2 regions of the Staphylococcus sp. IVB6181 genome follow, and region 2 is predicted to be linked to the other one. Evidence: riboswitches for the same ligand, from Rfam matches in the RefSeq annotation. Region 2 holds a riboswitch; the other holds the start of a gene.
What was found. A riboswitch is a leader RNA that binds a small molecule or an ion and turns the genes downstream of it on or off. The one in region 2 is predicted to bind lysine.
Positions count from the first base shown of each region.

Region 1: another riboswitch for lysine. It lies ahead of MUA90_RS06610 (amino acid permease); the one in region 2 lies ahead of MUA90_RS07890 (aspartate kinase).

Region 1 is NZ_CP095096.1:1,356,941-1,361,386, forward strand. It holds gene thrS (threonine--tRNA ligase) at 1-1,603, shown strand, start outside; lysine riboswitch at 1,661-1,836, shown strand; gene MUA90_RS06610 (amino acid permease) at 1,930-3,417, shown strand; ribosomal protein L20 leader region at 3,482-3,620, shown strand; gene infC (translation initiation factor IF-3) at 3,643-4,170, shown strand; gene rpmI (50S ribosomal protein L35) at 4,202-4,402, shown strand.
Region 2 is NZ_CP095096.1:1,606,244-1,610,689, reverse strand. It holds gene MUA90_RS07895 (ABC-F family ATP-binding cassette domain-containing protein) at 1-1,481, shown strand, start outside; lysine riboswitch at 1,746-1,922, shown strand; gene MUA90_RS07890 (aspartate kinase) at 2,010-3,212, shown strand; gene MUA90_RS07885 (aspartate-semialdehyde dehydrogenase) at 3,295-4,284, shown strand; gene dapA (4-hydroxy-tetrahydrodipicolinate synthase) at 4,286-4,446, shown strand, end outside.

The DNA.
Region 1 (4,446 bases), 250 kb from region 2:
TTCTTCTGAAGATTTCCCAGAAATCGAAAAAACAATGAAACAAATCGTGAATGAAAATCATAAAATTGAACGCAAAGTAGTCAGCCGCGACGAAGCAAAAGCATTCTTCAGCGACGACCCGTACAAACAAGAATTAATCGATGCGATTCCTGAAGATGAAAATGTGACACTTTATACACAAGGCGAATTCACTGACTTATGCCGCGGTGTACATGTGCCATCAACTTCTAAAATCAAAGAGTTCAAATTGCTTTCAACAGCTGGTGCATATTGGCGCGGCGACAGCAACAACAAAATGCTGCAACGTATTTACGGAACTGCATTCTTCGACAAAAAAGATTTAAAAGCACACTTGAAAATGCTGGAAGAACGTAAAGAACGCGATCACCGTAAAATCGGTAAAGAACTTGAATTGTTTATGAACAGCCAATTAGTAGGTGCAGGTTTGCCGTTATGGTTGCCGAACGGTGCAACTATCCGTCGTGAAATCGAACGGTATATTGTGGATAAAGAGGTCAGCTTAGGTTACGACCACGTATATACACCAGTAATGGCGAACGTAGATTTATATAAAACATCAGGTCACTGGGATCACTATCAAGATGACATGTTCCCACCGATGAAATTGGATGAAACTGAAGAAATGGTTATGCGTCCGATGAACTGCCCGCATCATATGATGATTTATAAAAACAAACCGCATTCATACAGAGAATTGCCGATTCGTTTAGCTGAATTAGGTACAATGCACCGTTATGAAGCAAGTGGTGCTGTATCAGGCTTGCAGCGTGTCCGCGGTATGACTTTGAATGATGCGCATATCTTCGTACGTCCAGATCAAATCAAAGAAGAATTCAAACGCGTTGTACAATTAATCTTAGACGTGTATGACGACTTTGGTTTCGAAAACTACAAATTCCGTTTAAGCTATCGTGATCCAGAAGATACTGAAAAATACTTCGATGACGATGAAATGTGGGATAAAGCAGAAGCAATGCTTAAAGAAGCAGTAGATGAAATGGGCTTGCCATATGAAGAAGCAATCGGCGAAGCGGCATTCTACGGTCCTAAATTAGATGTTCAAGTGAAAACAGCTATGGGTAAAGAAGAAACTTTATCAACTGCACAACTTGACTTCTTATTGCCAGAACGCTTTGATTTAGCGTATATCGGCAAAGACGGAGAAGAACACCGCCCAGTTGTTATTCACCGCGGTGTAGTATCAACAATGGAACGTTTCGTAGCATTCTTAACAGAAGAAACAAAAGGTGCATTCCCAACTTGGTTAGCACCAATGCAAGTTGAAATCATTCCTGTAAATGTTAATTTGCATTATGATTATGCGCGTCAAATTCAAGATGAATTGAAATCTCAAGGTGTACGCGTTGAAATTGATGACCGCAATGAAAAAATGGGCTACAAAATCCGTGAAGCACAAATGCATAAAATTCCTTATCAATTAGTAATCGGTGATAAAGAAATTGAAAATAATGAAGTCAACGTACGTCAATATGGTTCAAAAGAACAAGAAACAGTTGAAAAAGATGAATTCATTTGGAATTTAGTAGACGAAATCCGATTGAAAAAACAAAGACAAAATTAACTCCTTGATATTACAGAAGAATTAATGTATATTACAATGTAGTTGAATAAATATTAAAAAAGTGTTAGAGGTTGCATCTTTGAAGAGTTGCTTATCAGAAGCTTTATCGGAGCGTATGTTGAATAAGTTAAAGGCAAAGATGCCGAAATTTACAATAGCCGTAACTATTGTATTTTGGGACAGTTTCCTAATAGGAGCTGTACTGTCACATAATGTGATGTGCTACCGTATATTATAAAGTTCTAATGATGGTCGCATATCAAACAAGATAGCGGCCATCATTTTTATATTCATGCAAGCCTCTATACTAAAGAAAGGAATCGATTATGAACAATCAATCTAATCAGGATGCAGGCATCCAAAGAGGTCTGAAAGACCGACATATTTCCATGATTGCAATCGGCGGATGTATCGGAACAGGTTTATTCGTAACATCAGGCGGCGCAATTCATGATGCTGGGCCTTTAGGAGCGCTTTTAGCGTATGCTGTTATTGGTATTATGGTTTTCTTCCTAATGACTTCATTAGGTGAGATGGCAACGTATTTACCAGTCTCTGGTTCATTCAGTACGTATGCCACTCGATTTGTAGACCCGTCATTAGGCTTTGCTTTAGGATGGAACTATTGGTTTAACTGGGTTATCACTGTCGCAGCAGACGTAACCATTGCTGCACAAGTCATTCAGTATTGGGACCCGATGAAAAGTATTCCAGCTTGGGCATGGAGTGTTTTATTCCTTATCATTATCTTTGCACTGAACTCATTGTCAGTTCGTGTCTATGGTGAAAGTGAATATTGGTTTGCATTAATTAAAGTTGTAACAGTAATTGTTTTTATCGCAATCGGGCTGCTTACAATTGTCGGAATTATGGGCGGAAAATTCATTGGATTTGAAACCTTTACTTCAGGCGACGGTCCAATCCTAGGCGGTAATTTAGGCGGAAGCTTATTATCTATCTTAGGTGTATTCTTAATTGCTGGTTTCTCTTTCCAAGGAACTGAGCTGATCGGTATTACAGCAGGGGAATCTGAAAACCCTGAACGTGCTGTACCAAAAGCAATCAAACAAGTATTCTGGAGAATTTTATTATTCTATATTTTAGCAATTTTTGTTATCGGTATGATTATCCCTTATACTCATCCAGCATTGATGGGCGGGGAAGATAACATTGCGACATCTCCATTTACATTAGTATTTAAAAATGCCGGTTTAGCATTCGCAGCTTCATTCATGAACGCAGTTATCTTAACTTCTGTATTATCTGCCGGCAACTCAGGTATGTATGCATCAACACGTATGCTGTACTCTATGAGTAAAGATAAACTTGCTGCACCAGTATTCGGCAAAACATCTAAACAAGGTGTACCATTCATCGCATTAGTTGCGACAGGTGTAGTTACAGTTGCTATTTTCTTATTACAAAAATTAAGCGGCGGCGCTTATGAATATATTGTTGCTGCGAGCGGTATGACTGGATTTATTGCTTGGGTTGGTATTGCAATCAGCCATTATCGTTTCAGACGTGCATTCACTGCACAGCATCATCATAAATATGAATTGAAATATAAAGCAAAATGGTCCCCATTCGGACCTATCTTTGCAGGTATCTTATGTGTGATTGTTATTATCGGACAAGATGTCGACTTCATTAAAACAGGCGACTTTGATCCTAACAGATTTTTAATCACATATATGGGTATCCCAGTATTCTTAGCATTCTTCTTGTATCATAAAATCAGATACAAAACGAAAAAAATTCCATTGAAAGACGTAGATTTGCGTCAAGACGTGAATATGAGCCAATTTAAATAAAGTTTCAAATTTTAATTGACTTTATCTCTCAATGTTGATATGATTGTATACGTTGAATACGAAACGAACCAAGTAGAAGCTTCCCGCTTCTCACCTGTAGCGACGCTTAAGGCTGTTGGCAGGTCCAAAACAACGTTGCAATAAGACAACGTTGACTTTATGGAAAAGAGCGGGCACTTCTGTGTCCGCTCTTTTTACTTGGGATATTTCGTAAATATAACGGAGGTGTTAACCATAGCAAAGGATCAAACGCAAGTTAACGAAAGAATTCGTGCAAGAGAAATTCGTGTCATTGGTCAAGACGGTGAACAAATCGGTGTTAAACAAAAACGTGAAGCATTAGAAATGGCGGATCGTGTAGGTTTAGATTTAGTCGTAGTCGCGCCTAATGCTAAACCTCCTGTTGCTCGTATTATGGATTACGGTAAATACAAATTCGAACAACAGAAAAAAGAAAAAGAAATGAAGAAAAAACAAAAAGTTATCAACGTTAAAGAAATTCGTTTAAGTCCAACAATTGAGGAACATGACTTCCAAACTAAGTTGAAACAAGGACGCAAATTCTTAACTAAAGGCGATAAATGTAAAGTTTCAATTCGTTTCAGAGGACGTGCTATTACGCATAAGGAAATTGGTCAACGTGTATTAGAGAAATTTGCAGGCGAATGCAAAGACATCGCTACAGTTGAACAAAAGCCTAAAATGGAAGGCCGTCAAATGTTTATCATGCTAGCACCACTAGCAGAAAAATAATTTTTAAAGATATTATAGGAGGAATTTCATTATGCCAAAAATGAAAACACACCGCGGAGCAGCTAAACGTGTTAAAAGAACTGCTACAGGTAAATTAAAACGTTCAAGAGCTTTCACATCTCACTTATTCGCAAACAAAAGCACTAAGCAAAAACGTAAATTACGTAAAGCAAGCTTAGTATCACCAAGTGATATGAAACGCGTAAAACAATTATTAGCTTACAAAAAATAATTGACTAGAATCAAAACGCATAATCAGTTCTGCTTTAGCTTTGA
Region 2 (4,446 bases):
CTACTTTCTTAAAAATTCTATCTGGTGAATTAGATTCACAAACTGGCCATGTTTCTATGGGTAAAAATGAAAGACTTGCGATCTTAAAACAAGATCACTTTGCTTATGAAGATGAACGCGTATTAGATGTAGTTATTAAAGGTCACGAGCGTTTATTCGAAGTGATGAAAGAAAAAGACGAAATTTATATGAAACCAGACTTCAGTGATGAAGATGGTATTCGCGCAGCAGAACTCGAAGGCGAATTCGCAGAAATGAATGGTTGGAATGCTGAAGCAGATGCAGCTACCCTGCTTTCAGGTTTAGGTATTCCAGCAGACTTGCATGATAAAAAGATGTCTGAGTTAGAAAACAATCAAAAAGTTAAAGTTTTGCTTGCACAAAGTTTATTCGGCGACCCGGATGTGTTATTACTCGATGAGCCTACCAACGGTTTAGACATTCCGGCAATCAGCTGGTTAGAAGACTTCTTAATCAACTTTGAAAATACAGTTATCGTTGTTTCTCACGACCGTCACTTCCTAAACAATGTGTGTACACATATTGCTGACTTAGACTTCGGCAAAATCAAAGTTTATGTCGGAAACTACGACTTCTGGTATCAATCAAGTCAGCTTGCTCAAAAAATGGCGCAAGAACAAAACAAGAAAAAAGAAGAAAAAATCAAAGAACTGCAAGACTTCATTGCACGTTTCTCTGCCAATGCTTCTAAATCTAAACAAGCGACAAGCCGTAAGAAACAATTAGAAAAAATCGAGTTAGATGATATTCAACCATCATCACGTCGTTACCCATTCGTTAAGTTCACGCCAGAACGCGAAATCGGTAATGATTTATTATTCGTTGAAAATGTATCAAAAACAATTGATGGTGAAAAAGTATTAGATAATATTTCATTCACTATGAATCCTAATGATAAAGCAGTACTTGTCGGCGACAGCGAAATTGCGAAAACAACATTGCTGAAAATTTTAGCTGGCGAAATGGAACCAGATGAAGGTACTGTTAAATGGGGTGTGACAACATCTCAAACTTACTTCCCTAAAGACAGCTCTGAATACTTCGAGGGTGTAAATCTGTCTTTAGTAGATTGGCTGCGTCAATATGCACCTGAAGATGAACAGACTGAAACATTCTTACGCGGTTTCTTAGGCCGTATGTTATTCAGCGGCGAAGAAGTTAAGAAAAAAGCAAATGTGCTTTCAGGTGGAGAGAAAGTACGCTGTATGTTAAGTAAAATGATGCTTTCAAGTGCTAACGTATTGTTAATGGATGAGCCGACAAACCACTTAGACTTAGAAAGTATTACAGCAGTCAATGATGGATTTAAATCATTTAAAGGTTCAATCATCTTCACATCTCATGACTTTGAGTTTATCAACACAATCGCAAATCGTGTGATCGACTTAAATCCAAAAGGCGCTGTTTCTAAAGAAATCAGTTATGAAGAATACTTGAAAGAAACTGGTGTATTAAACTAAATTTCAGTTTAAATTTAATTTTGGGAGTTAAAGTATGGCTTTAACTCCCCTTTTTATGTTTAAAGCAGATAGAACTGTCTATTTATACTGTATAACAGTTGATTTGATAACAGACAATGAAAGTATCAAAGTATAAATTACACTTAATTAGTAAACAAGTTCAGAATTTAGGTTTTTTTCTGTAAATTTCCAAAAATCTTAAATTTCTGGTTTACATCCCTATTGGAACTATGTATAATATGATACATACTAATTAATTGAATAGTTTTTTGATGAGGCGCATCAATCATCAGTAATTGCTTTAAAGACTGTCTGTCGCAGTTGGCAATGAAAGGGTGAGATGCCGAAATGATCATAAATGCAGAGTTATGATTGTTGGACTTTCAGGTTAAGAGCTAAGGGTCTGTCATTATTATCAAATAATGGAGTGCATCACTTGTATATAAATTATCAAGCAAGTTCGCATTCCGGACTTGCTTTTTTTATATATGTGATTCTCCCCTGATAATTGAGGAGGATAAGTATAGAATGAAGAGAAGTGTTTTAAAATTCGGCGGTTCGTCTGTCAGTGATTTTACGAAAATTAAAAATATTGCTGAAATGCTGAAAGAAAGAATAAATAATGACGAACAATTAATTGTCGTGGTCAGTGCAATGGGAAAAACAACTGACCAATTAATGGAAAATGTAGCTGCGCTTACCAGTGCACCGAAACAACAAGAGCTCGCCCTCTTATTAACCACTGGTGAACAGCAAACGGTTTCCTATTTGTCTATGGTACTCAATGATATTGGGGTGAATGCCAGAGCAATGACAGGTTATCAAGCCGGAATTAAAACAGTTGGACATCATCTGAAAAGTAAGATTGCAGAAATCAATCCAGAGACTTTTGATAAGGCATTTGAAACGAATGATGTTTTAGTTGTAGCAGGATTCCAAGGCATCAATGATGAATTCGAACTGACAACTTTAGGCAGAGGCGGATCTGATACAACAGCTGTTGCGCTTGCTGCAGCAAATGATACACCGTGCGAAATTTATACAGATGTAGACGGTGTGTATGCTACCGACCCTCGAATTTATAAAGATGCTAAGCGGTTAAGCTTTGTTTCTTACGAAGAAATGATGGAAATGAGTGCACTTGGTGCTGGGGTTTTAGAAACACGAAGTGTGGAATTAGCCAATAATTACAACATTCCATTGTATTTAGGAAGAACTTTATCAAATGTGGAAGGAACGTGGATTATGTCACAAACAGAATTATTAGAGAAAAAAGCAGTAACAGGTGTAGCGTTGGATAGAAACATGATGCATGTCACTATCAGCTATCCCCTATCAGACAATCAACTATTAACGGACTTGTTTACAGAATTAGAAGTGGGTCAAGTCAACGTTGATATGATTTCGCAAATTGTAAATGTTGAAGGCTTGCAGCTTTCATTCACAATTAAAGATACAGATTTAACGCAAATCCAAAGTATTTTTGATAAATTGTCAGAAAGTTACCAAGCTTTAGACTTCAAATTAAATGATGCTTACGCTAAAATTTCATTGATTGGGTCAGGAATGAGAGATATATCTGGCGTTGCATCTAAAGCTTTCATCAGTTTGATTAATGCAAAGATTCCATTTTATCAGACGACAACATCTGAAATCAGTATTTCATATGTTATTGATGCTGAAAATGGAGAACGTGGAGTTAAAGAACTTTATGAAACATTTGATATTTAATCAATTCGATCGCATCTAGAATCAGAAGTACGAGAAGGATTAACAGAGCCTTCCTTAAATAATAATATGGAGTGAATTAAATATGACAAAATTAGCAATCGCAGGAGCAACAGGATTAGTTGGTAGTAAAATGTTAGAAACAGTTGACCGTAAAAATATTCCATTTGATGAACTTGTATTATTTTCTTCAGCAAGATCTGCTGGTAAAGAAATCGAGTTCCAAGGTAAAACATATACTGTTCAAGAATTAACAGAAGAAGCGGCAAAAGAACATTATGATTATGTATTAATGAGTGCCGGCGGCGCAACAAGCGAACACTTCTCCCCTATTTTTGAAGAAGCAGGCGCTATCGTTATCGATAACTCAAGCCAATGGAGAATGCATGATGATGTAGATTTAGTTGTACCTGAAGTGAACGCACCTAAATTCACTAGAGGCATCATCGCTAACCCGAACTGCTCAACAATCCAATCTGTCGTACCTTTAAAACCATTACAAGACAAATTCGGTTTAAAACGTGTTGCTTATACAACATATCAAGCAGTATCAGGTTCAGGTTATGCAGGTAAAGATGACTTGTTGAACGGTGAAAAAGGAGAAGCACCAAAAACTTATCCTCACCCTATTTATAACAACGTATTACCGCATATCGATGTGTTCTTAGAAAATGGTTATACAAAAGAAGAACAAAAAATGATTGATGAAACACGTAAAATTTTAAACTTGCCTGATTTAAAAGTAACAGCAACTTGTGTGCGTGTACCTGTATTAGACAGCCACAGTGTTGAAATGGACGTTACTTTAGATAAACCAGCGACAGTAAAAGAAATCCAAGAATTATTCGATAATGATGATCGTGTCGTACTTATCGATAATCCGGAAAACAATGAATATCCTTTAGCAATCAATTCAACTGGTAAAGATGAAGTGTTTGTCGGACGTATCCGTCAAGATGATTCATTAGATAACACATTCCATATTTGGGTAACATCAGATAACTTGCTTAAAGGTGCAGCATTGAACACAGTACAAATTCTAGAACAAGTTTTATCAATGAAAGGAGTTTCTTAATATGAGTCGTTTATTTGAAGGAGTCGGAGTAGCATTAACTACCCCATTCACAGATAACGAAGTGGATTATGAAGCATTAGAACAACATGTACAATATTTATTAGACAACAATATCCAAGCTATCGTGGTAAATGGTACCACTGCAGAGAACCCTACATTAAC